Alloactinosynnema sp. L-07: one gene and its partner. The protein of the gene in region 2 interacts with the protein of the main gene of each other region in a pairwise test. Links are inferred from orthologs where the notes say so. Each region holds a gene or a part of one and is shown on either strand. Other genes may lie near its edges. The genes, in order: BN1701_RS23095 and rlmB.

Region 1 (14,865 bases), 1.1 Mb from region 2 along the record:
GGGCCCGCAAGGACACCCGGGGCGACATCCACGTCACCAAGAAGTGCAAGTACGGCTGTGACTCGTACATGGAGGTCGTGAAGTCGGGTAACCCGCAGCCGACCCCGACCACCACCCCCACCACGACGACGGCCGCGCCCGTCCAGACGACGACCACCACCCCGGCCCCGCAGGCCAAAGCCGGGTCGGGCGACCTCCCGAACACCGGTGCCAGCGTGGTCTGGCCCGCGATCGCCGGTCTGTCGGCGGTGCTGCTCGGCGGCGTGGCGGTGTTCGTAACTCGGAGGCGGAGGAAGACCGTCGCCGAGTAACTTCGGCCAGGTGATCATTCGGAACGGGCTGCCCGCGGATTTCCCTCGACTCCAGGAGATCGAGGTCGACGCGGGTGGCCCGTTCCGCGCATTCGGGATGGCCGACATCGCCGACATGCCGCCACCCACGACCGAACAACTGCGCTCGTACCTCGGTCGGTGCTGGGTCGCCGAGGCGGACATCGTCGCGGCGTACCTGCTGGCCGACGCGGTCGGTGGCTGCGCGCACATCGCCCAGGTCAGCCTCGATCAGCGGTTCCGCGGGCAGCGGACCGGGCAGCGACTGATCGACCACGTCGAGCAGTGGGCGAAGGCCAACGACCTCGCGGCCCTCACGTTGACGACCTTCCGGGACATCCCCTGGAACGCGCCCTACTACGAGCGGATCGGGTTCCGCGTGGTCGAGCCGACGCCTGCGCTCGCCGAGTTGGTCGAGCATGAGGCGAGCATTGGCCTGGACCCGGACACCCGGGTCTGTATGCGGCGCGAGTTCTAGACAGACACCGTCGACACGGGCAGGGCCGGGTTGGCCGAGAGGTCCAACGACGACGGCTCCACGCCCGCCGCCACGAGGTGTGCGCCCAGTGCGGCCATCATGGCGCCGTTGTCGGTGCAGAGGCGGGGGCGGGGGACGCGCAATTCGATGCCTGCCGCAGCGCAGCGTTCGGCGGCGAGGACCTTGAGGCGGGAGTTGGCCGCGACGCCGCCGGAGATGATCATCGTGTCGATGCCGAGATCGGTGGCGGCGCGGACGGCCTTCATGGTCAGCACGTCGGCCACGGCCTCCTGGAAGGACGCCGACACGTCGTCGACCGGAACCTCCAGGCCGTCGCGTTCCTGGGCCTCGACCCAGCGGGCGACGGCGGTCTTGAGGCCCGAGAAGGAGAAGTCGTACTTGGCGTCGCGGGGGCCGGTCAGGCCCCGGGGGAAGGCGATGGCCGACGGGTTGCCGCGCTGGGCGGCGCGGTCGATCGGGGGGCCGCCTGGGTAGGGCAGGCCGATGACGCGCGCGACCTTGTCGTAGGCCTCGCCCGCGGCGTCGTCGATGGTGGAGCCGATCTCGGTGATCTTGCCGGAGAGGTCGTCGATGCGAAGCAGCTGGCTGTGGCCGCCGGAAACCAGCAGGGCCAGGCACGGTGACGGCAGCGGGCCGTGGTCGAGCGTGTCGGCCGCGACGTGGCCCGCGAGGTGGTTGGCGCCATAGAGCGGGACGTCCAGGGCCATCGCGTACGCCTTGGCCGCCGACACCCCGACCAGCAGCGCGCCGGACAGGCCGGGGCCGCAGGTGACCGTGATCGCGTCCACATCGGACAGTGCGAGGCCCGCGCTGTCGAAGGCCCGCCGCATGGTCGGGACCATGGCCTCCAGGTGCGCCCGGCTGGCGATCTCGGGCACCACGCCGCCGAAGCGCACATGCTGCTCGACGCTGGAGGCGACCTCGTCGGCAAGCAGCTCAACGGCACCGTCGGCGCCCAGGCGCACGATGCCGACGCCGGTCTCGTCGCAGGAGCTCTCGATTCCCAGGATGATCGTCACGTGGTCTCCAGGCTGGCGCGCTCGGGCCGGACCATGGTGAAGGCGTCGGCGCCGGAGGGCTGGTAGTAGCGCCGGCGCAGGCCGACTGTGGTGAAGCCGTGCGCCTCGTAGAGCGCGATGGCCGATGAGTTGTCGGTGCGGACCTCAAGGAACACCGCGGCGTTCTCCTGGTCGGCCCGGTCCAGCAGGGCGCACAGCAGGGCCCGGCCGACGCCCTGGCGCTGCCACGCCGGGTCGACCCCGATGGTGTGCACGCTGGCTTCCATGTCCCCCGGCGCGCCCGCCAGCGACAGGCCCGCGTAGCCGACGAGTTGACCCTTTGCGTAGGCGCCGAGGTAGTAGTGGCCCCAGTCGAGTTCGGCGGCGAACGCCGACTCGCTCCACGGGTCCTCGCCCGCGAACAGCACCTGCTCCAGTTCCGCGCAGCGCGCCGCGTCCGCGCGTCGCAGCGGCTGCAGGCGCACGGTCATCTCGCGCTCACCCGCTTGCGCGCGCCCGGCTCGACGGCGTCGGGCCTGCGCAGGTAGAGCGGGGTGAGCGGGCCGGGGGTGCCTTCCAGGTCGGCGGCGGCGACCAGGCCCGCCGGGCTCGGGTGCTCTGGGCCGACGACGGGCAGGCCGAAGTCGTAGAGCTTGGCGCCGTAGCCCGCCACGCGCGTGACGCCGAGTTCGGCGACGCGGGCGGCGACGGCCGCGGGCGCGCTGACGTCGGGCTCGGTCAGCCGGGTGCCGTCGTAGGCGGCCCAGTACACCTCGCGGCGGCGCGCGTCGGTGACCACGAGCAGGCGCTCGCCGGGCACGTCGGCGGCGATGGCGTCGAGCGAGCAGACCGGGAAGACGGGCCGGTCGAGGCTGTGGCCGAGCGCGGCGGCGGTGACCATGCCCGCGCGTAGCCCGGTGAACGGGCCAGGGCCGATGCCGCAGACGATCGCGTCGACCTCGGCGAACGTGCGGCCTGCCGCGGCGAGCGCGTCTCTCAGGTGCGGGGCGAGCAGTTCACCGTGCGCCTTGGCGTCGACGGTCACGCACTCGGCGAGCACGCGCGGGCGTCCATCGGTCAGTTCGACGACGCCGGCGGTGACCGCGGGCGTTGCGGTGTCCACAGCGAGTACCAGCACGGTTGTCAAGAGTACGAGGGCGGTGACAAGGCTCGCATAGCGCGGTCGCAAACGCTTGCGCACGTGATCGTCGCAACTGCCCGTGACGGTGTCGCACCACTAGGGTTGGGCGGGTGCTGCTGCCCACCCTGGCCGCGCCGGACGAGCGGGAAGCCGTCCGGTTCGGGAGCGCCGTCCTGACCCACGCCGATCTCGCGGGCGCCGCCAAGGCCGTGGCCGCCAGGCTCGGCACCGCGCGCCGCGTCGCGGTGTGGGCCGAACCAACCCCGCAGACCTGCGTCGCCGTGGTCGGCGCGCTGCTCGCGGGGGCCGCGGTGGTGCCGATCAACCCGAAGGTCGGCGAACGGGAGCTGGCGCACATCCTGGGCGACAGCGCGCCGGAGGTCACGATCGGCGGGCCGTCCGCGGACTTCGTGGTCGACCTGGCCGAGCGGCTCGACGGGCCACTACCCGCCGAGGCCGATCCGGAGTCGCCCGCGTTCATCGTCTACACCTCGGGCACCACCGGCCCGCCCAAGGGCGTCCTGCTGCCCCGCCGCGCGATCGCCACGAACCTCGACGCACTGGCCGACGCGTGGGAGTGGACCGCGGCCGACGTCGTCGTGCACGCGCTGCCGCTGTTCCACGTCCACGGTCTGATCCTGGGCGTCCTCGGCCCGCTGCGTCGGGGCGGCGCGGTGTGGCACCTGGGCCGGTTCGACACCGCCGCGCTCGCCGACGCGCTGACCAGCGGCGCGACGATGATGTTCGGCGTCCCGACGATGTATCACCGGCTCGCCGCCGACTGCGAGGCCGACCCGGCGCTGGCCGCCGCCGTGGGTCGGGCGCGGCTGCTGGTGTCCGGTTCGGCCGCGCTGCCCGCCACCGACCACGCGCGGATCACCCGCGCGACCGGCCAGGCCGTGGTCGAGCGCTACGGGATGACCGAGACGCTGATGAACTGCGGCGTGCGCGCGTCGGCCGACCGGCGGCCGGGCACGGTGGGACCGCCGATCGACGGCGTCGAGGTGCGGCTGGTCGACGAGGCGGGAGCGCTGGTCGCCGACGGCGAGATCGGCGAGATCGAGGTCCGCGGCCCGAACCTGTTCCTGGGCTACCTCAACCGCCCCGAGGCCACCGCCGAGGCCTTCCGCGACGGCTGGTTCCGCACCGGCGACATGGCCGTCCGCGAGTCCGAGGGCTATATCCGCATCGTCGGCCGCCGCGCCACCGACCTGATCAAGAGCGGCGGCTACAAGATCGGCGCGGGCGAGATCGAGAACGCGCTGCTCGACCACCCCGGGGTCGCCGAGGTCGCGGTGACGGGCGAGCCGGACGACGACCTCGGCGAGCGGATCGTGGCCTGGGTGGTCCCAGCGGGCGAGCGGCCGACGGCGGAGGAACTGGCCGACCACGTCGCCGCGCTGCTCTCCCCGCACAAGCGGCCGAGGGTCGTGCGCTTCCTGGAATCCTTGCCCCGCAACGAGATGGGCAAGGTCACCAAGCGAGCGCTGCATGCCTGACGAGGGAGCCCGCCACGTCATCGCGGCCGTCGCATCGGACTTCGTCGAGTTCCCCGGCTCGGCGACGCCCGGCGACGGGCCGATCGGGTGGGAGGGATACGGCGCGTCGAAGGAGCGCGCCATGGCGGCCTCGGGTGAGACCGAGTCGGTGGTGTGCGGCGAGGGCAAGATCGGCGGCACGGACGCGGTGCTGATCGTGTTCGACTTCCGGTTCCTCGGCGGGTCGGTCGGCACCAAGACGGGCGACCGCATCGAGCACGCGTTCACCCGCGCCCGCGAGACGCGCACGCCGCTGGTGTCGCTGATCGCGACCGGGGGCAGCCGGATGCACGAGGGAATGCTGTCCCTGCGCCAACTCCAGCGCGTCGCGCGGCAGTCGGCGCTGCTGCGGGAGGCCGGGGTGCCGCAGGTCTCGGTGCTGCGCGACCCGACGACGGGCGGACTGTGGGCCTCCCTCGGCGCGGGCGCGGACGTGACCATCGGGGTCGCGGGCGCGCGAGTCGGGTTCGCAGGCAGCCGCGTGCGGCCCGCCGTCGATGTCGACGATCCGGCGTATACCTCGGAAGGGCAGTTCGCGAACGGGCACATCGATGAGGTGTGCGAGTTCGAGGACCTGGGGGCCGTGCTCGCGGAATGGTTGGTACTGCTGACTTCCGGCACGCCGGAGCCACCGGCCGTACCCCGCGCGCTGGGGTCCGCGGCGGCGCTGGACGGCTGGGCGGCCGTGCGGCAGGCGCGGTCGGCGGTCAGGCCGCACGCGGAGTCCTATTTGGACGATTACTTCGACCTCCGGCGCGAGATCTCCGGGGACCGCGCGGGCGGGGTCGATCCGGGGATGCTGTGCGGGATCGGGCTCGTCGGCCACCACGCCGTCGCCTACGCCGCGCAGACCGGCACCGCGACGACGCCTTCCGGGTTCCGCCTGGCGGCCCGGCTGATCCGGCTGGCCGAGCGGCTCGACCTCGCGGTGCTGACCCTGGTGGACACCCCGGGCGCGGCCAACGACGCGGCGGCTGAGCGGGCGGGGGTCGGCCCGGCCATCGCGGACCTGTTCGCCACCGTGGCGGCGGCGCGGGTGCCGATCACGACCCTGGTGATCGGCGAGGGCGGCTCCGGCGGCGCCCTCGCACTCGCCGCACCCGACCGCACCTGGATAACCCCGGACGCGTACTTCTCCGTCATCGCCCCAGAACTCTGCGCCGCCATCCTCAAACGCGACGCGAGCGAGATCCCGGCGACGGCGGAACAACTCCGCCTCCGCCCGCAGGACCTGCTCGACCTGGGCGTTGTCCGGGGTATCGCCTACTAGATCGCACCCGGTCTGGGATTGTTCGACAATCCTACGTTTCAACAAGGGGATTGTTGAACACCCGCTGGGCCGGATCTCAGTCCGTCTGCTGACCCGAGTCCAGCAGGGCAACCGCCTCATCCCACGGGATCGGCGGCTCCGCCTTGGCGAGCACGTCCGCCGCCCGCCTCGACCAATACGCGTCTTCGAGGTCATCGAAAGCGTCGGCTTCGGTCATACCCAGCGGTCCAGGATCGCGGGCAGGTCCGACAGCCGGTGCAGGACCGCGTCCGGTTCGACCTCCACCGGCAGCTGCTGCTCCACCGGGATCACACTGTGCGGGATGAACACCGCCCGCATCCCGGCCGCCTTCGCGCCGCTGATGTCGTCGTGGGGGCGGTCGCCGACGTAGACGCAGTCGGCCGGGTCGTCCACGCCCACCGCTCGCATCGCGGTTTCGAAGGAGACTCGGTGGGGCTTGGTGTACTCCAGGTCGCTGCTCCACACGCACGCGTCGAACAGGTCGCGGACGCCGTCGCGGATCAGGATCTCCTCGTGCCAGGCCGCGGGCCAGGAGGTCGAGGACAGCACGCCGGTACGCAAGCCTCGGCCCCGAAGCTCGGCCAGCAGCGGCGCGACCTCGGGGTCGGTGTACGTGGCCTGGTCCCAATGGGCGCGCAGCGCGACCAGGGCGCGCTCCTCGGCGGGATGACCCGCGTCGGCCATCATCTCCAGCAGGTGAAACGCGGTGGCGTCGGTGCGGCTGCGGTGCCACGCGGCGTCGTCGGCGGCGCGCAGGACGGCGGCGAGCGCGTCGGCGGCCTCGGGGTCGTCGGCGTGGACGACGTCGGCGTAGGCCCGCCAGGCGACGTGCATGTCCATAGTCACCCAGGGGGTCAGCGTGCCGCCCCAGTCGAAGATCACCGCGCGCATGCGTTCACCCTATCCGGCGGCTGGTCCACGTCCCATGGGGTTCCAGGGTGGCCACCCTGGTGTCGTCGGGCCGCCGGTCGAGCCGGATGAGCAGGTGGTCGTCGGAGAGCCGCTCGGCGGCGCCGTCGCCCCATTCGACCACGACGACCGCCTCGACCAGTTCGGTGTCCAGGTCCAGGTCGTCCAGCTCGGTGAGGTCGCCGCCGAGCCGGTAGGCGTCGACGTGGACCAGCGGGATGCCGCGGGTGCCCGCCTGGTGCTCGCGGGCGATGATGAACGTCGGGCTGCTGACCCGCCCCTGCACGCCGAGTCCGGCCGCGATCCCCTTGGCCACCACCGTCTTCCCCGCGCCCAGCGGACCCGCCAGCAGGACCAGGTCACCCGCGTGCAGGGTCGCGCCCAGCCTGCGGCCGAAGTCGAGGGTGTCCTCGACCGCGGGCAGTTCGATCGTCTCAGCCACGCCGCCACCACTTCTTCCTGGTCTCGGGCCCCGGCACGCACTCGCGCAGGAACGCCACCAGGTGCTCGTTCACGAACTCGGGTTGCTCCATCATGACCATGTGCCCGGCGCCGCGCGCGCGGACCAGGGTCGCGTCGGGTAACTCAAGGGCGATCCGCTCGGCGTGCTGGAACGGGGTCATCCAGTCCGCGTCGCCGCTGAGCACGAGCACCGGGCAATGCTTGAGCCCGGCGAGCGCGGCGTAGCGGTTGTGGCTGCCCAGGGTCTCGATGAAGTCGGCGAGTACGCGCACCGGGGTCACGTCCAGCATCTCCATGAGGAAGTCGACCAGACTCGGGCTCACGCTGCGCGACCCGAACCCGAGCGTGCGCACGGCCGACCGGGTCAACTGGCCGCCGCTCGCTCGCACCAGCTCGACCAGGCCGGGCTGCCAGTCGGCGAACCGGCCGAGATAGCGGGTCAGCGGGTTGTACTTCGACAGCAGCGGCCGCGACAGCCCGTGGCGGCCGACCTCGCCCGCCGATGTGCCGATGAGCGCGACCCCGCTGACCCGTTCGGCGAACAATTCCGGCCGTGACTCAGCCAGCGCCATGATCGCCATGCCGCCCATCGAGTGTCCGATGAGGACGATCGGACCCTCGGGAGCCACCGCGCGGACGACATCGTCGAGGTCGGCGGCGAGCTGGTCGATCGTGCTCGTTGACTCGTCGGCCAACTCGGAGCGGCCGTGGCTGCGGTGGTCGTAAAGCACCTGGCGCACCCGGGGGCCGGTCAGTTCGGCCAGGTCACGGCGCTGGAAGTGCCAGCACTTGCGGCTCAGCGCGAACCCGTGCACCAGCACGACGGTCACCTCTGGGTCGCCGTCGACCGGGTCGACCTCCTCGACCGACAGCGCGACCCCGTCGGCGGCGGCCACGGTGCTGATGCGGTCGGGTTCCAGCCTGCCCAGCGGCTCGTCGGGGTAGAGCTCCTCTGGCCTGCGCGCCCTGGCGACCCCGGCGACCAGCGCGCCGCCCGCGACCGCCATCCCGACCCCGGCCAACACGCGGTTGCGCATGCTCATCCGACATACCTGCGCACGAGCCTGGGCCGGTACATGCCGGTGACGATCTCGTAGTCGATCGTGCCGAGCGTGTCGGCCCACTCCCGCGCGGTCGGCTCGCCGCGGTCGCCGGGGCCGAACAGCACGACCTCGTCGCCGACGCGGACCTCGTCGTCACCGCAGTCGACCAGGATCTGGTCCATGCAGACGCGCCCGCGCACCGGCCTGCGGATCCCGCCGAGCAGCACGTCGAACCGGCCCGACAGCAGGCGCGGAACACCGTCCGCGTAACCGACCGGGACCAACGCCAGAGTGGTCGGGCGCTCCGCGGTCCAGGACTGTCCATAGGAGACAGACTTGCCCGCGTCGATCCGCTTGGTGAGCGCGACCGACGAGCGGAAGGTCATCGCGGGACGGAGGTCTTCCTTGGTGGGCAAGGGATTCAGCCCATACATCGCGATGCCGACGCGAACCATGTCGAAACGCAGGTCCGGCCGGTCCAAAGTGGCCGCCGAGTTCGCGAGGTGCCGCTTGGGAGTGAGCCCCGCGTCCAGCGCGACCTGATACGCGTCGGCGAAACGCTTGGCCTGGCTGTCGACCGAGGGATGGCCGGGCTCGTCGGCGCAGGCCAGGTGCGACCACACCGCGTAGACCTCGTTGTCCGACGCCGCCGCCGCTTTCACCAGGTCCGGCCACAGCTCGTGCGGGCAGCCATTGCGGCAGAGACCGGTATCGATCTTGAGGTGGATCCGCCTGCCGGACAGCCCGCGCAACTGCTCGACTGAGGACACCGCCAGGTCGACGTCCGGCGGCACCTCGGCCCCCGGCACGTCCAACCAGGCCAAGATCGGCGCGTCGATCCCGGCCGCCCGCAGGGCCGCCGCCTCAGCCGCCGAACACGACCCGAGCCAGGTCGCGCCTGCTTCGAGAGCGGCCCGCGCCACCTCGACCGCGCCATGGCCGTAGCCGTCGGCCTTGACCACCGCCATCGTCTCGGCGTCCCCGGCGCGGGCGGCCAGCAGCGCGACATTGTGCCGCACCGCACCAAGATCGACGGTGACCTCGGCCCGCGGGGGCGTCTGAGCAGCCATAAGGAAATCGTGGCACACCCCCGCGCAGCCCCCACCCTCCCGGGGGGACGCCAGGGCTCCGGCAAAGTCGATCACCCTGGATGCGGGGCGGGCGCAACCCTTGTTGATCATGTGGGTGTTGAGTTCCCATGATCGCGGTGTCGGGCCTGTGGCGTCATCCTGGCTGATTCCGGCCGGGTTGGACCGGTGGGGGTTGATCAGCGCCGATGAGGTCGCCGACCTGCGTGTGTGTTCCTGGAGCGGGTACCGGATCCGCGCGGCGGCAGGGTGTGCGGCATCCGTTGGTGGCGATTCCGGTGCTCGTGGCGGCGGCAGTGGCCGCGGGTGCCCGGTCGTTCACGGCGATCGAAGAATGGGCGACCTACGCGCCGCAGCGGTGCTGAACAGCACAAACGACACCGCCGCAGCCCCCACCCGTCCCGGGGGGACAGCCCTTGGCCAGTCTATCGCGATGGGGTGGCAATTGATCTTGAGAATGGCTGTCCTGTGGATGAAATGTGGATAACTCAGCGCCCGAGTGCGGCCCTGATGGCTTCCGGCAACGCCGTGACGATCGAGGACGCGGGCGTCGGAGCCCCCGCCGCCGCGAGTTCGGCCGCGCGGACATGTACCCACGCCGCGCAGGCCGCCCCGAGTGCGGGGTCGAGGCCTGCGGCGAGAAGGGCGCCGATCAAGCCGGCCAGCACGTCCCCCGATCCCGCCGTTGCCAGCCAATGTGTCCGCGCCGAGTTGACCAACACCCGACCGTCCGGTGCCGCGATGACCGTCGCGTGACCCTTGAGCAGCACGGTCACGTCCAACCGGGCCGCCAAAGCGCGCGCGGCGGCGACTCGGTCCGCGCCAAGTTCGATGCCAAGGGGCGAGGCCAGGCGAACGAACTCGCGGTCGTGCGGGGTCAGCAGCACCGGAGCGTCCGGGTCGCGTGCGTCCCAGAGGTCCGGGTGCTGGGCGAGCAGGGTGATGCCGTCGGCGTCCACACAGGTCGGGACGCCCGCGGCGAGCACCGACGAGACGACGTCACGCGACGCCTTCACCGTGCCGAGGCCGGGGCCGACGACCCAGGCCTGCACGCGTCCCGCGTCGGTGACCGAGCCGGTGGCGACGACCTCGGGCCAGCGCTGGCGCACCTCGTCGGCGGCGGGGCCCGCGTACCGGGTCAGGCCGGAGGTGGCCTGGACGGCCGCGCCGATCGTGAGGACCGCGGCGCCGGGGTAGGTGGCCGATCCGGCGGCGACCCCGACGACGCCCTGGGTGAACTTGTCGTCGGCGGGACCGGGCACCGGCCAGGCGTCCGCGACGTCGGCGCGGTCGAGGACCGAGAAGTCCGGGTCGGCAAGATCGAGTCCGAGATCGACGAAGTGCACCGTGCCGCAGCGCGGGCTCAGGAAGTGCACCGGCTTCAATGCCCCGAACGTGACCGTGACCGCGGCGGTGACCGCGGGACCGTCGGCCGCCCCGGTGTCCGGGTCGACCCCGCTGGGCAGGTCGACGGCCACGATCGGCGCGCGCACCCGTGTGACCAGAGCTGCGGCTTCCGCCCGCAGCGGGCCCCGGGCGGACAGGCCGACGATCCCGTCGATCACCACGTCCGCCCGGTCGAGATCCGCCGCGGTACCGACTCGGCCGCCCGCGCGGCGCAGCGCCGCCAAGCCCTCCGCGTGGACGCGGTCCGGCGAAAGCAGCACCGCCGTCACCCCGACGGACCGTTTGCGCAGGAAAGCCCCGGCCCACAGCGCGTCGCCGCCGTTGTCACCGGAGCCGACCAGGAGCACGGCGTGGCGACCAGCGATGCCACCGGACGCGGCCAGCAGCCGGGCGGTGTGCAGCGCGACGCCGTGGGCGGCCCGACGCATGAGGGCGCCGGGAGGTGTCCGGGCGAGGACTAGTGCCTCGGCCGCCCGGACCCGGTCGGTGCGCCAGACGCCGCGCATCGGCTATTCGACCGTGACGGACTTCGCCAGGTTGCGCGGCTTGTCCACGTCGTACCCGCGTGAGCGGGCGATCTCGGCGGCGAGCACCTGCAGCGGCACGGTCGAGACCAGCGGCTGCAGCAGCGTCGGCACGGCGGGCACCTCGATCAGCGAGTCGGCGAACGGCCGGACCGTCTCGTCGCCCTCCTCGGCGATGACGATCGTGCGCGCGCCGCGGGCCTGGATCTCGCTGATGTTGGACACCAGCTTGGAGTGCAGCACCGCCCGGCCCTTCGGCGACGGCATGACCACCACCACCGGCAGGCCCTCCTCGATCAGCGCGATCGGGCCGTGCTTGAGCTCACCGGCGGCGAAGCCCTCGGCGTGCATGTAGGCCAGTTCCTTGAGCTTCAAAGCACCCTCAAGGGCCACCGGGTAGCCGACGTGGCGGCCGAGGAACAGCACCGCCTTCGACTCGGAGAGCTCCTGACCGAGCGCCCGGACCTGCGCGGTGGTGCCGAGGACCTGGCGCACGGCCTCGGGCATCGCCTCAAGTTCGTGGAACTCGCGGGCGATCTCGTCGGCGTACTTGGTGCCGCGCGCCTGCGCGAGGGCCAGGCCGACCAGGTAGTTCGCCGCGATCTGGGCAAGGAACGCCTTGGTCGACGCGACGCCGATCTCCGGGCCCGCGTGGGTGTAGAGGACCGCGTCGGACTCGCGCGGGATCTGCGCGCCGTTGGTGTTGCACACCGCCAGCACGCGGGCCTTCTGCTCGCGCGCGTGCCGCACGGCTTCGAGGGTGTCGGCCGTCTCGCCGGACTGCGAGACCGCGACGACCAGGGTGTCGCGGTCGAGCACAGGGTCGCGGTAGCGGAATTCGGACGCCAGCTCGACCTCGACGGGCAGCCGGGTCCAGTGCTCGATGGCGTACTTGGCGACAAGGCCGGAGTGATAGGCCGAGCCGCACGCCACGACGAAGACCTTGTCGATGTCGCGCAGGTCCTGGTCGGCCAGGCGCTGCTCGTCGAGCACGATGCGGCCGTCGACGAAGTGCCCGCGCAGCGTGTTCGCCAGCGCCTCGGGCTGCTCCTCGATCTCCTTGAGCATGAAGTACTCGTGGCCGCCCTTCTCGGCGGCCGACAGGTCCCAGTCGACGGTGAACGGCTTGGCGGGCGCGGGCTCGCCGTGGAAGTCGACGACCTCATAGCCGTCGCGGGTGATGATGACCACCTGGTCCTGACCGAGCTCGACGGCCTCGCGGGTGTGCTCGATGAACGCCGCGACATCGGAGGCGACGAACGTCTCACCCTCGCCGATCCCGACCACCAGCGGCGAAGACCGGCGCGCGGCGACGATCAGGTCCGGCTGGTCGACATGGCTCACGACCAGCGTGAACGCGCCTTCCAGCCGCCTGCACACGGCCCGGACGCTGGCGGGCAGGTCGCCCGCGGTCTCGCCGTCGGCGTAGGCGAGGGCGACCAGGTGGGCCGCGGTCTCGGAGTCGGTGTCGCTGGCGAACTCGATGCCCGCGGACTCGAGTTCGCTGCGCAGCGCGACGAAGTTCTCGATGATCCCGTTGTGCACCACCGCGACCCGGCCGGTGGTGTCCCGGTGCGGGTGCGAGTTGCGGTCGACCGGGGCGCCGTGCGTGGCCCACCGGGTGTGGCCCATGCCCGCGGTGCCCGCGAAGCCCTCCCGGCCCACCTCGTCGAGCCGGGCCTCCAGATTGGCCAGCCTGCCCGCCTTACGCTCGACAGCCAGCGCGTCGCCGGTCAGGACCGCGACGCCCGCCGAGTCGTATCCGCGGTACTCCAGCCTGCGCAGTCCGTCCAGCACGACGTCCAGCGCTTGGCGATGACCCACATATCCCACGATTCCGCACACGCGCACCAGGGTAACCAGCGCCGCCACACCCGGGACCCCGGCCACCGATAGGCTTCGCGCATGGCACGCAAGGCCAAGCACCTGTTCGACGAGCTGTCCCGCCCCGGACCCAACGAGGTTCTGCGCGGTGACCTCGCGCTCATCGGGATGCCCGGGCTGGTGTTCACGCCGAAGTCCGGCCTGGGCCTGCCCGCGGTGGCCTTCGGACACGGCTGGCTGCAGCCGCCCGTCCGCTATCGCGGCCTGTTCCGGCACCTGGCGTCGTGGGGCATCGTCGTCACCGCGCCCGGCACCCACACCGGCCCGTTGGGCTCACACCGGCTGCTCGCCGCCGACCTGCGTACCGCGCTCGACGTCGCGGCGGGCGTCCGGCTGGGCGACGGGGATATCAGCGTCGACCCCGACCGGCTGGCGCTCGCGGGCCACTCGACCGGTGGCGGCAGCGCCGTGCTGGCCGCAGCCGAGGACAACCGGGTCCGCGCGGTGGCCACGCTCGCCGCGTCGCAGACCAAGCCGTTCGCCACCGAGGCGGCCCGGTCCTGCGGGATGCCGGGCCTGCACCTGGCCGCGGGCGTCGACCGGGTCGCGCCTGCCGTGGCCAACGCGGAGCTGATCGCTAAGTCCTGGGGTGGCCCGGTGCAGCTGCGCACCCTGCCCAAGGCCAGCCACCTCGGGTTCACCGAGGGCAGGCACTGGAGCGCGCTGCTGGTCGACGGCAAGGCTGAACACAGCACCCAGCGCGTCGCGCGGGCCCTGCTGACCGCGTTCTTCCTCGTGCACCTGACCGGCGACGCCGACTACCTGCCACTGCTCGAACAGGACGTCAAAGGCGCTGAGATCACCTACGACGGCGATGACGAACTGGTCGGCGAGCGGGCTACGACGGCTTGATCCAACTGTGGCCTGACCAGTCGTCGTCCTCGGGTTCGGCTGCGGCTGCGGCGGCGCGGCGTTGGGCGCGGGTCGGCGCCGGGCGGGGTGCGGGGGCCGAGCCAGGGGCGGCCTCGTCCTCCTCGATCCCGAACGACAGGTACTTCGCCGCACTGGGCGCGGGAGCGGGCGGCTCGACCGGCGCGGGCGGGGCCGCGGGCGGCACGAAACCGCCGCTGACCGGGACGGGTGGCGCGGGCCGGTAACCGGGTTCGTCGTCCTCGTTGGTGAAGCTCAGCGTGGTCGGCTTAGCCGGTGCCGACCATCCCGGCGGCGGCTGGGTCTCTTCCTTCGCCTGCTCACGCGTGGCCGCGAGGCTGCGCTCGCCCGCCGCTGTGGCCTCGGCGAACTGCTCCTGCTGCTCGGCCGACCGCTCGGCGACCGAGCCGTCGATCTCGCCCGCCAGCTCGACGCGGTCCTCAAGTTCCTGAATGCCCTGCGCCGCGGCTTCCTCGATCTTGCGGAGCGTGGCGCCCTCGTCGATCTCGTCCATCAAGTACACAGCCGAGCCCCTTAGATGGTGTCGCCGTACAGGGCGCTGCCTGCCTGCGAATCGGCGTAGTCCTCGTCGAACAGGTTGCCGGTGGTGCGCCACTGGCTGCCCGCGCGCTCGGAGTCGCCGCCCTGGCCGCCGCCGCCGCCACCCCCGCCGCCCATCATGCCGCCGCCCATGCCGGAGCCCGCGGCCCCACCGGGCTGCGAGTCGGACTTGGGCTCGCCGGACGCGCTGGACAGGCCCGCCTCACCCGCACCCGCGGCCTGGACGTCCGCCGGGCCGAAGTCCTTGCTCTGCTCATTGAGCACACCGCCCGCCGAACCGAACGACTCGGCGCCCTCGGTGACCGACTGGGCCGAGGTCAT
Region 2 (14,732 bases):
GCGGGCGATCGGCGGTGAGCGGGTCGCGGTGCGGTCGATCATCAGTGATCCGGCGGGCGACCCACACGGCTATGAGGCCAAGCCTGCCGATTCGGCGGCCTTCCAGGGCGCCAAGCTCGCGGTGTCCAACGGTGGCGGCTACGACGACTTCTTCGCCGGGCTCGCCAACACCGCGGGCGGCGACCTGCGCAAGATCGTCGCGGTCGACTCGAATGAGAAAATCGCGGCGGACGGCTCCGGGCGCGACCACGCCAACGAGCATGTCTGGTACGACTTCCACACCGTCGAGGTGGTCGCGGGCCATATCGCCGACGAGCTCTCGGCCGTCGACCCGGCCAACAAGGCCGAGTTCGCGGCCAACGCAGAGGCCTTCGGCAAGAAGATCGAGGAGTTGGCGGCCAAGGCCGAGGCGATCGGCAAGGCGAGGCCGGGCGTGAAGATCGTGGCCAGCGAGCCCGTCGCGGGCCTGCTTCTCGAACACGCCGGGTTGACCGACGCCACGCCGGAGGAATTCGCGGAGGCCATCGAGGAGGAGACCGACCCGCCCGCCGCCGCCGTCGCCGCGACCGAGGCGCTGGTCACCGAGAAGCAGGTGGCGGCGCTGATCTACAACGAGCAAGCCGAGACCCCGGTGACCAAGTCCATCAAGGACAAGGCCGTCGCCGCGGGCATCCCGGTGGTGACCGTGACCGAGACGCTGCCACCCGGTGTGACCAGCTACCTTGACTGGATGACCAAGCAGGTCGAATCGCTCTCGGGAGCCTTGGCGGTGGCATGACGGTAGACCGAGGTTCGCGCACGGAAGCGACGCCCACAGCCGACGTCGCGGCCCCGGCGATCTCCCTGCGCGGCGCGCGCCTGTCCTATGGGGACCGTCGGCTGTGGGACGGGCTTGACCTCGACGTGCGGCCCGGCGAGTTCATCGCCGTGCTCGGGCCCAACGGGTCGGGCAAGACCAGCCTGCTGCGGGTCCTGCTCGGCCTGCAGGAGCTCAGCGCGGGCACGGTCACCGTCGCGGGCGCGGCGCCCGGCAAGGGCAACAGCCACATCGGCTACATCCCGCAACAGCGCGCGCTCGAACCGAGCCTGGCGCTGCGCGGGCGCGACCTGGTCGGGCTCGGATTCGACGGCCACCGCTGGGGCATGGGCATCGCGGGCAGGCGCGCGCGGGCGGCCAGGGTCGATGAGGTCCTCGCCGAAGTCGGCGCGACCGGGTTCGCCGACCGGTCTGTCGGCCTGCTCTCCGGCGGTGAGCAACAGCGGCTGCGGGTGGCCCAAGCGCTGGTCAACGACCCGCGGGTGCTGCTGTGCGACGAGCCGCTGCTGTCGCTCGACCTGGCGAACCAGGCCGCGGTCAGCTCCCTGATCGACGCCCGCAGGCGCGCGGCGGACACCGCGGTCCTGTTCGTCACCCACGAGATCAACCCGATCCTCCCGCTGGTCGACCGCGTGCTCTACCTGGTCGACGGCCGCTTCCGGGTCGGCTCGCCCGAGGAGGTCATGACCTCGGCGACGCTCACCGCGCTGTACGGGACCACCGTCGAGGTCGTGCGCGTGCGCGGCCAGATCCACGTCATCGGGGCACACAGCGACCTGTGCGAGGACACCCCGCACCACCACGGAGAACACTGACGTGGACAATATCTTCGACTTCGAGCTGACCGCGACGCTGCTGCGTTTGGACTTCGTCCTCGCCGCGCTGCTCGCGGCGGCGGTCCTTGGGCTGCTCGCGGGTGTGCTCGGGCCGCTGATCGTCAGCCGGAACATGGCTTTCTCTGTGCATGGGACGAGCGAACTGGCTCTGACCGGCGGCGCTGCGGCGCTTTTGCTGGGCTGGGACATCGGCGGGGGTGCGCTGGCGGGTGCCATCGTGGCCGCCGTCGTGCTGGGCCTGCTGTCGCGGCGCAGTTCCGACTACGACTCGGTGATCGGCGTGGTGCTCGCCTTCGGCCTGGGGCTGGGCGTGCTCATGCTGTGGCTCTACCGGGGCCGCGCGTCGAACAAGTTCGGGCTGCTCACTGGGCAGATCGTCGGTCAGGACTTCGCCAGCCTCAGCCTGCTGATCGGCTGCGCGCTCGGGGTGTTCGTGGTGCTCGCGGTGATCTATCGGCCGTTGTTGTTCGCGAGCGTGGATCCTGAGGTGGCTCGGGCCCGGGGGGTGCCGACCACGCTGCTGGCGGTGGTCTTCGCGGTGCTTGTGGGGGTCGCGACGGCGCTGGGTGTGCGGACGGTGGGGTCGTTGCTGGTCTTGGCCCTGATGGTGACGCCTGCCGCCGCTGCCTGCCGGGTGACCGCCAATCCTGTGCGCGCGACGGTGTTGGCGGTGGTGTTCGCCGAGATCTCGGCGGTGGGCGGGATCGTGCTGTCGCTGGCTCCGGGGGCGCCGGTCAGCGCGTTCGTCACGGCGATCTCGTTTTTGATCTATGTGGTTTGTTGGATGATCAGCCGGTCGCGGCGGCTGGTTCGCGCTTAGTGCAGCAGTAGCAGGACCTGTAGTTCGCCTACCAGGCCGCCGATGAATGCGCCGACGGCTATCAGTTTCCACTCGTCCTGGCGGAATGCGGGGCGTAGTAGGCCCTCGTATTCGATGCGGGTCAGGCGGTTCATTTTGGTGGCTATGGTGTTGCCGATGTCCAGTGCCTCGGTGGCGTAGGGCTCGGCGCGGAGGGCGGTGTCGCCCAGGTAGGTCATGGCTTTGTCCGCGGCGGCGTGTTTCATTTCCTGGAAGCGTTTGGTGCCTACGGCTATGGCGACGAAGGGTTTGGCGATGCTGGCCTGTTCGTCGACGGTCTTCTGGACGATGCGCTGGATCATGGTGAGCAAACGGTCGGACTTGGGGCCGCGCAGGATGCCGTCGATGATGTTCGGGACGGTCATGACCTCGCGCGCCACCAAGTCTCCGTATTGTTTGGCGACCTCATTGCGGCGGCGTTGGAAGACGCCCTGGAAGGGGAAGATGCCGAGGATTCGGGTGCGTTCGCGGGGAAAGAAGACCAGCTTGATGGCCAGCCAGTCGGTTACCCAGCCGATAGTCGCGCCGAAGATTGGGAGGATCAGCGGTTCCTGGGTCAGGCCCCAAACGATTGTCTGGACTATGCCGAGGGCGAAGCCGAAGTAGATGCCGCAGCGGGCGATGAAGGCCATTTCCGGGCGGGAGATGTCGCGGACCAGGCGGACCAGAAGCTCAGAGTCGCGCTGGAGGGCGTCAACGGCGACCTGTTCGACGTCGAGGACCTCGCCGATGTCGGTCTGGATCTCGTGCATGATCTTCTTGACCATGACCGGCGCCCCGGCCTGCACCTGTTTGATGATCAGGTCCTGGGCCAGCACCGGCAGCATCTCCCAAAGCTGCGGGTGGTAGCGCTCCATGACGTCGCGGGCGATCTCCTCGATCGTCATCAGCAGCGGGCCCTGGATGCGCCGGGCGACCTCGTCGGCGTCGAGGCGGTCGGCGATCTCGCGCGGGTCGATCAGGCGGGTGGTGATCAGCCGGGCCGAAATCCGGATCATCCGCGCCGAGCCGCGTGGGACCACGCCCTGCCAGCCGAGGTAGGGCTTCCAGACGCCGACGAAGGTCAGCGGTCGGAACATCATCTCGATGGCGACGCGCTTGGTCACGTAGCCGATGGCGGCGGCGATGAACGGCATCGAGACGTAGACCGGCCATTGGGCCGCGAAGTCCTGGATCACGCGACCCTCCTCGGCTACTGGCAGGTAGATTAGCTCAGTGCAAGATCAGCAGGACTTGCAGCTCGCCGACCAGGAAGCCGATGATCGCGCCGACGGCGATCAGCTTCCACTCGTCCTGTTTGAACGCGGGTCGCAGCAGGCCCTCGTACTGCAGCGGGGTGAGCTGCTGGATCTGTTTGATGATCGTGTTGCGGATGTCGAGCGCGTCGGTCGCGTAGGCCTCCACGTGCCGCACGGTGTCGGGCATCCGCTCGATGGCCTTGCGCGCCGCGGCGTGCTTCATCTCCTGGTAGCGGCGGGGGCCGACGGCGGCCACGACGAACGGCTTCACCACGCTGATCTGGCTGTCGATCGACCGCTGGACCTCGCGCTGGATCATCGCGTAGAGGCGGTCGGACTTGGGCCCGGTGAGGATCGCCTCCAGGACATTGTGGACGGTCAGGATCTCCTTGGCGATGAGGTCGCCGTAGTCGCGGGCGACCTCCATCCGCCGTTTCTGAAACATGCCCTGCCAGCCGACGCCGAGGAACTTCCTCTCCTGCCGGGGGAAGAAGATCATCTTGAGCGCGAGCCAGTCGGTCAGCCAGCCGGTGAGCCCGCCGAAGATCGGCATCACCCACGGGTTCTTCGTCAGTGCCCAGGTGACGAGTTGGACCAGGCCGATGACGAAGCCGAAGTAGATGCCCGACAGCGCGATGAACCGCATCTCCGGCTTGGCGGTGTCGCGGATCAGCCGGTTGAGCATGGCCTTGTCGCGCACCAGGTTGCGCACCGCCATGTCCTTGACGTCGAGCACGTCCTCGATGTTGTCGGCCAGCTCCGCCATCAGCTTCTCGACCATCCGCGGCGCCTCGGCGCGCACGCGGTCGAGCACGAGCCGCTGGGCCCGGTCGGGCATCAGCTCCCACAGGTTCGGCTGGTACTGGGCCAGCAGCTCCCTGGTGATCTCGTCGACGGCCAGCTCGATCGGCTCGCGCAGCTCGGCGGCGACCTTCTTCGGGTCCAGCCGGGCGAAGATCTCCTTCGGGTCGATCAGGTTGGTCGTCATCAGCTCCATGGCCACGCTCGCCATGCGGTGCGCGTTGCGCGGGATGACCCCCTGCCATCCGACGAACCCGACCCCGACGAACTCCACCGGCTCGTACATCATCTCGATGGCCGCGCGCTTGGTGATGTAGCCGATGATCGCGGCGATGAACGGCATGGACACGTAGACATGCCAGTGCGCGACGAAGTCCTCCGCGATGGCGTGCCAGTCCACCTGTGCCCCTCCTCGTCTCGAGGCTGAGCATCGCACGCTGACCACCGCGCCGAACGGGTGACCAGCGAAACCCAGCCAGGGTTAGCTGATGCCGAGCGTGTACCCGCCGCCGCGGTAGGCCACGACCCGGAAGACCGCTGGACCACGCAGGCGGACTTCCGACGGTGCGGTGGTCCGGCGTGGCGGTCAGGGCGTCATTTGGTAGATCGGGCCTTCGTAGACGAGGCCGCCCGCGGTGTCGAACGCGCGGCCGTTCGTGGTCCGCACGGTGTCGAGGTCGAATCCCCGGACGGTGTAGGCGAAGGTCCCCGCACGCGTCGCCGCGGTCACCACCGTGCCGTCCGGCATCAGGATCTCCACGCGCGCGACATCCGGAGCCGCGTATCCGACCGCGGTATAGCCGATTGGGGCGTCGGGTAGGCCCAAGCCGTGCCCGTGGGTGCGGCCGATCTTGGCGTCGGCCGGTTCGGGCGGTTCCGTTTGTATCGAGCGGAGGGTGTTCCCGTTGAAGCTGTTCGTGCAGAAGCCCAGGCTGCCGTCCGCGGCGGTCGCGGCCACGGAGAACCCGCCTGTGATGTCCCGGACCATCGCGCCCGGGCGGATCTTCGTGCCGGGGAAGTCGCACACCGCCAGGGTCGCCGCCATGAGTTCGCTGTCGCCGATCGGGTTCGCCACCCCCGCGACGGAGTTCCCAGCCATGGCCACCGCGAGCGCGGCCACCGCGGTCACACTGACAATTCCGGCGACGATGCGGTACAAGTGTTCTCCCCAGGTTCGCCCGTGAGTAAAGCACCTGGATTGGCTCTCAGAATTGGTAATACAAGAACGGGCTGAACGTGCCGGTAGCCACCAGAATCGTCGCCCACAGCAGGCCCGGCCCCATGACCGCCACCCGCAGCGCCGTGGCCATGCGGCCGCGTGAGGACTCCAGCAGCGGGCCGGTGACGGGGCTCGCGGGCATCACCATGATCACCAGGGCGACCAGGAGCACGACGAGGACCTGGTTGCCCAGGGCCGCGTCGACCTGGTCGGTCAGTCCTTGGAAATCGGGCAGGAGCATGTGGCCGATCATGACCAGGGCCGAGCCGAGGTCGGCGGCGCGGAAGAGGACCCAGCCGACGACGACCAGGACGATCGTCAGCGCGCGGCGGGCGTAGCGGCGGATCGGGTCGGTGGGGGTCTGGTCGAGGCCGTAGCCGCGTTCGACGATCAGCAGCGCGCCGTGGAAGGCGCCCCACACCAGGAAAGTCCAGTTGGCGCCGTGCCAGAGGCCGGTCAGGATGAAGACAGCGCAGAGGTTTCGGTAGGTCTTGGCCGCGCCCGCGCGGTTGCCGCCGAGGGGGATGTAGACGTAGTCGCGGAACCAGCGGGACAGGGACATGTGCCAGCGGCGCCAGAACTCGGTGATGGTGACCGAGGAATACGGGCGGGCGAAATTCTCCGGCAGCCGGAACCCGAGCATGCGGCCAAGGCCGATGGCCATGTCCGAGTAGCCGGAGAAGTCGAAGTACAGCTGCAATGTGTACGCGATCGCGCCGAGCCAGGCCACGGCGAAGGTCATCTGGTCGGCCGGGGTGGCGAAGCACTGCTGGACCAGCGGGCTCAGCGAGTCGGCGATGATGACCTTCTTGCACAGCCCCAGCGCGAAGCGCGGGAAGCCGGACGCGACGTCGTCGAGGCGGTGGGTGCGGACCTGGGGGAGTTGATCGGCGATCTCCCGGTAGCGCACGATCGGGCCCGCCACCAACTGCGGGAACATCGCGATGTAGGTGATGAACGCGACCGGCTTGCGCAGCGCGGGGCGTTCGCCGCGGTAGATGTCGACCACATATGAGATGTGGTGGAACGTGTAGAACGAGATGCCGATCGGCAGCAGCAGGTGGACCACCGGGAAGTCCCCGCCGAGCAGCCTGGCGAAGCCTGCCAACTGTTCGGTGGCGAACCCCGCGTACTTCCACACCACCAGCACCGCGACGTCGAAGGCGACCACCGCCACCAGCACCCGCCACCGGCGCCGCCGGTTCGTGTCCCACTCGTCGGCTTCCAGGTACGGGCCGACGAGGAAGTTCACGGCCATGCAGACCAGCAGCAGCAAGGTCGTCGGTCCGGCACCCGCGGCGTAGAACAGCAGGCTGGCCGCCGCGATGATCCCGTTGCGCCAGTGTCTCGGCGCCAGCAGCACGCCCGCCAGCACGATCGGCGTGAAGAACCACAGGAACAACGGACTGGCGAACGACACTTTCTTGCCCCCTCGACCGGCAATCGCCAAGACCTTAGCCGACCTCGTATCAACCGGCCCCGAATGTCGGTTTCCGGTGATGAAATCGAACACGGGGCTCAGACGCGCCCTGAAGGGGTTGGTCATCCTGTCCGCTGTCGCCGACGCGGTGGCCACCGCGTCGGCGGCCACCGCCGCGAGCGAGACTGTCACGCCGAAGACCTGGTCCTACACCGACAGCCGCGCCGTCCACGAGACCAAGACCGGCCCGGACGCCCCGGTCGGCGCCCGGGTGGTTCCGAGGAGACGTACTACTTACTTCTCCGTCGCGCCGTAGGTCAGACGCGGCCCGCCGCTCGGCGGCGGCGGGCCACCTCGGCCAGGACCACACCGGCCGCGACAGAGGCGTTGAGGGAGTCGACGCCCGCGGACATCGGGATGGACACCGTGGCGTCGCAAGCCTCGCGGACCAGGCGGGACAGGCCCCGGCCCTCGGAGCCCACGACCACGACCAGCGGCGACGTCGCCAGGGTCAGGTTGTCGAGTTCCATGGTGCCGTCGGCGTCCAGGCCGATGATCATCAGGCCCTGGCTCGCCAGGTCGCGCAGCTCGCGGGTCAGGTTGGTCGCGATGGCCACCGGAATCTTGGCCGCGGTGCCCGCGCTCGTGCGCCACGCCACGGCCGTGATGCCCGCGCTGCGGCGCTGGGGGAGCAGGACGCCGTTGGCGCCGAACGCGGCCGCGGAGCGGATGACGGCACCGAGGTTGCGCGGGTCGGTGACACCGTCGAGGGCCACGATCAGCGGCGGCTCGTCGCCGACGGTCTCCAGCAGGTCGTCCGGGTGGGCGTACTCGAACGGCGGCACCTGCAGGCCGAGGCCCTGGTGCATCGCGCCGCCGGTGAGGCGGTCGAGTTCGGGGCGGGAGACCTCCAGCACCGAGATGCCCCGGTCGGCGGCCATGCGCACGGCGTCGGCGACCCGGTCGTCGGCGTCGATTCCCAGCGCCACGTACAGCGCGGTGGCCGGGATCTGCGCGCGCAGGCACTCCACTACGGGGTTGCGGCCCGCGACGATCTCGTTGGTCGGGCGGTCCTTCGACTTGCCCTGGTCGCGCCGGGTCTGGGCGTTGGCCTTGCGATACGCGTGGTGGCCGGGGCGCTCCTCGGCCTTGGGCGTGGGTCCCTTGCCCTCCAACGCCTTGCGTCGCTGTCCGCCGGAGCCGACGACGGCACCCTTCTTGGAGCCCGGCTTGCGCATCGCGCCTTGGCGCCTGGAATTGCCTGCCACGTCAGTCCTTCACTGTCCACAGCGGACCGCCGGGGGTGTCCTCGACGGCGACGCCCGCGTTGAGCAGGCGGTCTCGAATGGCGTCGGCGAGGGCGAAGTCCTTGTTCGCCCGCGCACGCTGGCGCTCATCGAGCAGATCCTCGACCAGCGCGGCGACCGCCGCGCGCAGCCCGTTGTCCATAGTGGACCGGTCGGACCACCTGTCGGACAACGGGTCCAGGCCGAGGATGTCGGTCATCCCGCGCACGGCGGCGGCGGCCTCGCGGGCGGCGGCGTCATCGCCGTCGTCCAGCGCGGTGTTGCCGACGCGTACCGCGTTGTGCACGGCGGCGAGCGCGGTGGGGGTGGCCAGGTCGGCGTCCATCGCGGCGACGAACTCATCGCTGGCCGCGCCGACCTCAACGGTCCCGGTGCGCTGGGTGATCTTGCGAAGGAAGGACTCGACGCGCTGGTAGGCGCGCACCGACTCCTCCAGCGCGGGCTCCGAGTACTCGATCATCGACCGGTAGTGCGGGCCGACCAGGTAGTACCGCAGCTCCTGCGGCCGGACCCGGTTGATCATCTCCGGGATCGACACCACGTTGCCAAGCGACTTCGACATCTTCTCGCCGCTCATGGTGACCCACGCGTTGTGCATCCAGTAGTTCGTGAAGCCGTCACCGGCCGCGCGGGACTGGGCCTGCTCGTTCTCGTGGTGCGGGAAGACCAGGTCGAGACCGCCGCCGTGGATGTCGAACCGCGGCCCGAGGTACATCGAGGCCATGGCCGAGCACTCCAGGTGCCAGCCCGGCCTGCCCGCGCCCCACGGCGACGGCCACGAAGGCTCACCGGGCTTGGCGCCCTTCCACAGCGTGAAGTCGTGGTGGTCGCGCTTGCCGTCGGCCACCGACTCGCCCTGGTTCCAGTCGTCGAGCTTCTGCCCGGACAGCTCGCCGTAGGCGGGGTACGACGGCACCGAGAAGTACACGTCACCCTTGGCCGCGTAGGCGTGACCCGCGTCGATCAGTCGCTGCATCAGCTCGACCATCTGGGTGATGTGCCCGGTCGCGCGCGGCTGGATCGTCGGCGGCTCGCAGCCCAGCACGGCGTAGGCCTCGTCGAAGGCGCGTTCGTGGGTGGCCGCCCACTCCCACCACGGCCTGCCCGCGGCGGCGGCCTTCTTCAGGATCTTGTCCTCGATGTCGGTGACGTTGCGCACCAGCGTGACGTCGCTGCCCTGGTGGGTGAGCCAGCGGCGCAGCACGTCGAAGTTGAGGCCGCTGCGCACGTGTCCGATGTGGGGGATCCCCTGCACTGTCGCGCCGCACACATAGATCGAGGCCGCCCCGGCTTTCAGGGGGGTGAACTCACGCAGGCCACGGGTGGCGCTGTCGAAGATGTGCAGGGACACGGTGTTCTCCTGTGGGGAATGTCAAAGCTTACGGGAAATGGTACGGGCCGCTGCTCAGGCGGCGAGCCCGTGTGTTCGCAGCGCGGTCAGCAGCGCGTCGTGGCGCACCTGCGTCGCCTGCGGCTCCACCCGCTCGAACCGACAACCCAGTGCGGTCGCGCCCGCGTCGGCCGACAGGTCGTCGCCGATCATCAGGGCGTGCTCCGGCGCGACGCCGATGCGCTCGCAGGCGGTCTGGAAGATCTTCGCGTCGGGCTTCATGACGCCCTCGACGAAGGACAGGACATAGGTGTCGACCAGATCGGCCGCACCGTGGTGGGCGAAGACCGGCTCGATCTCCCACGCGATATTGCTGACCACCGCCACCGGGATGCCCGCGGCTCTCAGCGCCGTGAGGGCGGCGACGGTGTCCGGGTAGGGCTGCCACGAGTCGGGGTGCTGCACGCGGTCGTAGAGCGTCTCGGCGACGCCGGGGCCGATGTCCATGCCCGCCGCGCGCATGGCGGCCAGGTAGACGGTGCGATGGGTGTCGGCGTCGAGGTCGCGGCGGTGCCAGTCGGCGCGGAACTCGGCGGGCAGGTGCTTCGACGGGCCCGCGGTGAACACGGCGAGCAGTTGGGCCTGCTGGGCCTCGGTGACCGGGGTGCCGTCGGCGTTGGTCAGCCCGCGAACCCAGGCGGCACCCAGCTCAAGGCGGAAGAGGGTGCCGGAGAAGTCCAGGAGGACGCCACGCACTTGGCCGCCTCCCCTGGGTGCACGGTCTTGGTCCAGCGACCGGGCCCGCTCGGTGACCTGGTTGCCGTGGTCGGCACCGACTTTACTGGATCTCGATGATCAGCGCGGTGGCGACGGCGGCGATGCCCTCACCACGACCCGTCAGGCCCAGGCCGTCCGTCGTGGTCCCAGAGACCGATACCGGGCCGCCGACCGCGTCGGACAGCACCCGCTGGGCCTCCGCGCGCCGCTTGCCGATCTTGGGTTCGTTGCCGATGACCTGCACCGCGGCGTTGCCCACCTGCCAGCCCTCGGCGCGCAGCCGAGTGCGCACCTCGGCCAGCAGGGTCACCCCGGACGCGCCCGCCCAGCGCGGGTCGCCGGTGCCGAACACCGCGCCAAGGTCGCCGAGTCCCGCGGCCGACAGCAGCGCGTCGCACAGGGCGTGGGCGGCGACGTCGCCGTCGGAGTGGCCCGCGCAGCCGTCGACGCCGTCCCACCGGAGCCCGGCGACCCAGCAGTCGCGACCAGCCTCGATCGGGTGGACATCGGTGCCGATGCCGACTCTCACGACCCCTCCTCTGCGGCTTGCCGCGCCGCGCCCGGTCGATCGTAGGATTGTTCAACAAGTGAACGTTCGGTTTGTAGGACGATCGCTTCGGCGACGACGAGATCGAATGGCGTTGTGATTTTCATCGCATAGGCGTGGCCGGGCACGGTCGCGACCGGAACGCCAAGCCGCTCGACCAGTCCGGCGTCGTCGGTCGCGGAGTCCGCCAGCGCGTGCGCGGCGACCAGCGTCGCGGTGTCGAACCCTTGGGGCGTCTGGACAATCCGCAGCGCGGACCGGTCCGGCGTGGCGACCACCACGCCGTCGGCGTCGACCTGCTTGACCGTGTCGGCCATCGGCAGCACCGGGATCACCGCGCGGGCGCCCGCCTCGACGGCGTCGACCACGGCGCGGATGACCGAAGGGGGAGTGAACGCGCGGGCGGCGTCGTGCACCAGCACCACACTCGTGTCGGGAATCACGCCGAGCGCGTGCCGCAGGGCCAGCCCGACCGAGGCGGTCCGGTCCGCGCCGCCCGCGACGACGTCGGCGGCCAGGCCCGCGTCGGCCAGCAGCTTGGCGGTGGCGTCGACCAGGTTGGCCGGGGCCGCGACGACGACATGGCGCACCCGGCCCGCGTCGAGCAGGCCACGCACGGCATGGATGAGCAGCGGTTCCCCGCGCACCTCGACAAGCGCCTTGGGCACAGCGGCGCCGAGACGTTCGCCGCGCCCGGCGGCGGGCACGAGCGCGACAACACTCATACCGGGCACCGCGAGACGCACGCACATCGAGACGACAGTTCGGAGCCATGACCGAGCCCCGCGCGACGGCCACGGCCATCACTCGGGGCGCCGGAGCCGAACTGCCGCCTCGGCACGCTTGGGGATGTCATGCAGGTCTCAATCGGGCTTCCGGGAGTGGCCCGGTCGGACGTGCGGTCAGACTGTGGCGGTTGCCAGGACCTCGTCGAGCAGGACCTCAGCCTTGTCTTCGTCGGTGCCTTCGGCCAGCGCTAGCTCGCTGACCAGTATCTGCCGAGCCTTGGCCAGCATCCGCTTCTCGCCAGCGGACAGACCTCGATCCTTCTCCCGCCGCCAGAGGTCTCGCACCACTTCGGCCACCTTGTTCACGTCGCCGGAGGCGAGCTTCTCGAGGTTGGCCTTGTACCGACGCGACCAGTTGGTCGGCTCCTCGGTGTGGGGAGCACGCAGGACATCGAAGACGCGGTTGAGGCCCTCTTGACCCACGACATCCCGCACGCCGACGATCTCGGCGTTGTCTGCGGGGACGCGAACCGTGAGGTCACCCTGCGCGACCTTGAGGACGAGGTACTGCTTTTCCTCGCCCTTGATCACGCGGGTCTCGATCGCTTCGATGAGTGCGGCACCGTGGTGCGGGTAGACGACGGTCTCTCCGACCTTGAAAACCATGTGTCCTCTGCCCCTTTCGCTACGGTCATCTTAACACGTGCTCCCTTGTTCACGAGAGGGGAGCGGTGTGGGTCTTCGCAGGTCAGCGGGCAGATGATGCGATGGACGGGGGTTGACAAGTCGCGCGTGTCTGTACTCAACCCTTATTTCGGGTGATGGTGATCCCGGCGCGAATAGATCCACTGTGGACGTGATTGTGGCCGGGCGTTGATCGGGGTGTCCGACCACACGTGAGCGCGATTCGTTGTCCCGGCTACGCTTCCGCTCGACAGTTGGATTGTCCGCACCAGACGCAGGAGCTCTCGTGAGTCGTGCACAGCAGAACTCGACCGGACGGCTGCGCCTCGCCCCGGCCGCGCTGGGACTCAGCCTGGCCGCCGTCCTGAGTGCCGTCGGCTGCAGTGCCGGGCAGATCACCCAGACCGATTCCCAATTGCCGGCTGTCAACGGCGCCATGTCGCAGGTCGGAAACCTGGCCGTGCGCGACGCCGTGCTCGCCTACCCGCACGGTGGGTTCTACCCCGAGCACGCCGACGCCCCGCTCATCCTCACCATCGTGAACTCCGCCGCCGCCGCCGACCAGCTGGTCGAGGTCAGCACGCCGTTCGCGGACGAGGTCGAACTGGTCGGTGACAAGAACCTGCCCGGCGTCGCGGCGCTGAAGGTCGGCACCCCGGGCGAGGAGGCCAAGGTGGAGGCGCACTCGTCAGCCGCCCCGACGCCGACCCCCACCGCCACCCCGTCCGGCTCGGCCACGCCGTCCGGCTCCGCGTCGGCCCACCCGACGAGCGAGGCGCACGCCACCTCCGCCGCCCCGACGACCAAGCCCGCGGCCAAGGTCGAGGTCGGCAAGCTCAAGATCATCCTCGTCGGGCTCAAGGAGAAGCTGTACCCGGGTCGCCTGATCCCGGTCACCTTCGTCTTCGCCAAGGCGGGCTCGATCACCGTCGAACTCCCCATCGGCTCCCCGAACGCTCCTCGCGGCGCGGCGGACCATTAGATCTGTCGGGGTGGGCCGCTAGCTTGATCTCGTGGCCAAACCTGCGAAGCCGAGTTACCGCTGTTCCGAGTGCGGCCACGGCGTCCCGAAGTGGGTCGGGCGTTGTCCCGAGTGTCAGGCGTGGGGCACGCTCGCCGAGGTGGGTGTCCCCCGCGCGGCGCTAGTCAAGATCACCGCCGGGTTGCCCAGCTCGCCCGCGCGCCCGATCGCCGAGGTCGACGTCGAGTCGGCCAAGGCGCGGCGCACCGGAGTCTCCGAGCTGGACCGGGTACTCGGCGGCGGGTTGGTCCCCGGCGCGGTGGTCCTGCTGGCAGGTGAGCCCGGCGTGGGCAAGTCGACCTTGCTGCTGGAGGTCGCCTACCGCTGGGCGGCGCGCGACGGCGAGTACGGGCCGACGCTGTATGTGACCGGTGAGGAGTCCGCGGGCCAGGTCCGGCTGCGCGCCGAGCGCACCGGCAACGTGCACGCGTCGATGTACCTGGCCGCCGAGAGCGACGTCTCGGCCCTGCTCGGCCACGTGGACGCGGTCAAACCCGGCCTGCTGGTGGTCGACTCGGTGCAGACCATGGGCTCGCCCGAGGTCGACGGCACCCCCGGCGGCGTCACCCAGGTTCGGGCCGTGACGGCCGCGCTCGTGGCGGTGGCCAAGGAGCGCGGGCTGCCGGTGCTGCTGGTCGGCCACGTCACCAAGGACGGCTCGATCGCGGGCCCGCGGGTCCTGGAACACCTGGTCGACGTGGTCCTGCACTTCGAGGGCGACCGCCATTCGACCCTGCGCCTGCTGCGCGGGGTGAAGAACCGCTTCGGCGCGGCCGACGAGGTCGGCTGCTTCGAGCTGGTCGAGAGCGGCATCGTCGGGGTGACCGACCCGTCCGGCCTGTTCCTCAACAAGCGTGAGACGGCGGTGGCGGGCACCGCGGTCACGGTCGCGGTCGACGGCAAGCGGCCCATGGTCGGCGAGGTGCAGGCGCTAGTGTCGAAGTCGGCCCTGGGCACTCCCCGCCGCGCGGTCAGCGGCCTCGACTCGTCCCGGATCGCGATGATCCTGGCCGTCCTCGAGCGCCGCGGCGGCGTGAAGCTGGGCGACGCGGACGTGTTCGTGGCCACGGTCGGCGGCATGAAGATCACCGAGCCCGCCGCCGACCTTGCCATCGCCCTGTCGGTCGCCACCGCGGCGCGTGACGTCG

The links.
Region 1: the proteins of rlmB (region 2) and BN1701_RS23095 interact in binary tests that used the Escherichia coli proteins (3 or more experiments, as listed by UniProt). The link is inferred for Alloactinosynnema sp. L-07 from one-to-one orthologs.

What each region holds. Positions count from the first base shown.
Region 1 is NZ_LN850107.1:5,150,809-5,165,673, forward strand. Bases 9,000-11,901 are described here. They hold BN1701_RS23095 (NAD(P)H-hydrate dehydratase), read right to left. Parts: upstream 11,212-11,901; coding sequence 9,787-11,211; downstream 9,000-9,786. Other genes in these bases: alr (alanine racemase), read right to left, coding at 9,000-9,280; glmS (glutamine--fructose-6-phosphate transaminase (isomerizing)), read right to left, coding at 11,215-11,901. In the rest of the region: BN1701_RS23040 (LPXTG cell wall anchor domain-containing protein), read left to right, coding at 1-311; BN1701_RS23045 (GNAT family N-acetyltransferase), read left to right, coding at 322-807; tRNA (adenosine(37)-N6)-threonylcarbamoyltransferase complex transferase subunit TsaD, read right to left, coding at 804-1,847; rimI (ribosomal protein S18-alanine N-acetyltransferase), read right to left, coding at 1,844-2,311; tRNA (adenosine(37)-N6)-threonylcarbamoyltransferase complex dimerization subunit type 1 TsaB, read right to left, coding at 2,314-2,964; BN1701_RS23065 (acyl-CoA synthetase), read left to right, coding at 3,081-4,466; BN1701_RS23070 (carboxyl transferase domain-containing protein), read left to right, coding at 4,459-5,775; BN1701_RS35930 (hypothetical protein), read right to left, coding at 5,852-5,992; BN1701_RS23075 (HAD family hydrolase), read right to left, coding at 5,989-6,687; tRNA (adenosine(37)-N6)-threonylcarbamoyltransferase complex ATPase subunit type 1 TsaE, read right to left, coding at 6,692-7,147; BN1701_RS23085 (alpha/beta fold hydrolase), read right to left, coding at 7,140-8,210; more of alr, read right to left, coding at 8,207-8,999; more of glmS, read right to left, coding at 11,902-13,074; BN1701_RS23105 (dienelactone hydrolase family protein), read left to right, coding at 13,135-13,965; BN1701_RS23110 (hypothetical protein), read right to left, coding at 13,952-14,506; BN1701_RS23115 (hypothetical protein), read right to left, coding at 14,518-14,865. UniProt on the Escherichia coli protein: Bifunctional enzyme that catalyzes the epimerization of the S- and R-forms of NAD(P)HX and the dehydration of the S-form of NAD(P)HX at the expense of ADP, which is converted to AMP.
Region 2 is NZ_LN850107.1:6,283,780-6,298,511, forward strand. The notes cover bases 6,484-9,252. They hold rlmB (23S rRNA (guanosine(2251)-2'-O)-methyltransferase RlmB), read right to left. Parts: upstream 8,459-9,252; coding sequence 7,508-8,458; downstream 6,484-7,507. Other genes in these bases: BN1701_RS28745 (MBOAT family protein), read right to left, coding at 6,484-7,190; BN1701_RS28750 (hypothetical protein), read left to right, coding at 7,270-7,506; cysS (cysteine--tRNA ligase), read right to left, coding at 8,460-9,252. Also shown: BN1701_RS28715 (metal ABC transporter solute-binding protein, Zn/Mn family), read left to right, coding at 1-778; BN1701_RS28720 (metal ABC transporter ATP-binding protein), read left to right, coding at 775-1,632; BN1701_RS28725 (metal ABC transporter permease), read left to right, coding at 1,634-2,473; BN1701_RS28730 (DUF445 domain-containing protein), read right to left, coding at 2,470-3,648; BN1701_RS28735 (DUF445 domain-containing protein), read right to left, coding at 3,725-4,951; BN1701_RS28740 (hypothetical protein), read right to left, coding at 5,138-5,710; more of BN1701_RS28745, read right to left, coding at 5,757-6,483; more of cysS, read right to left, coding at 9,253-9,848; BN1701_RS28765 (HAD family hydrolase), read right to left, coding at 9,903-10,583; ispF (2-C-methyl-D-erythritol 2,4-cyclodiphosphate synthase), read right to left, coding at 10,666-11,133; ispD (2-C-methyl-D-erythritol 4-phosphate cytidylyltransferase), read right to left, coding at 11,130-11,876; BN1701_RS28780 (CarD family transcriptional regulator), read right to left, coding at 12,054-12,545; BN1701_RS28785 (hypothetical protein), read left to right, coding at 12,850-13,545; DNA repair protein RadA, read left to right, coding at 13,577-14,732. UniProt on the Escherichia coli protein: Specifically methylates the ribose of guanosine 2251 in 23S rRNA.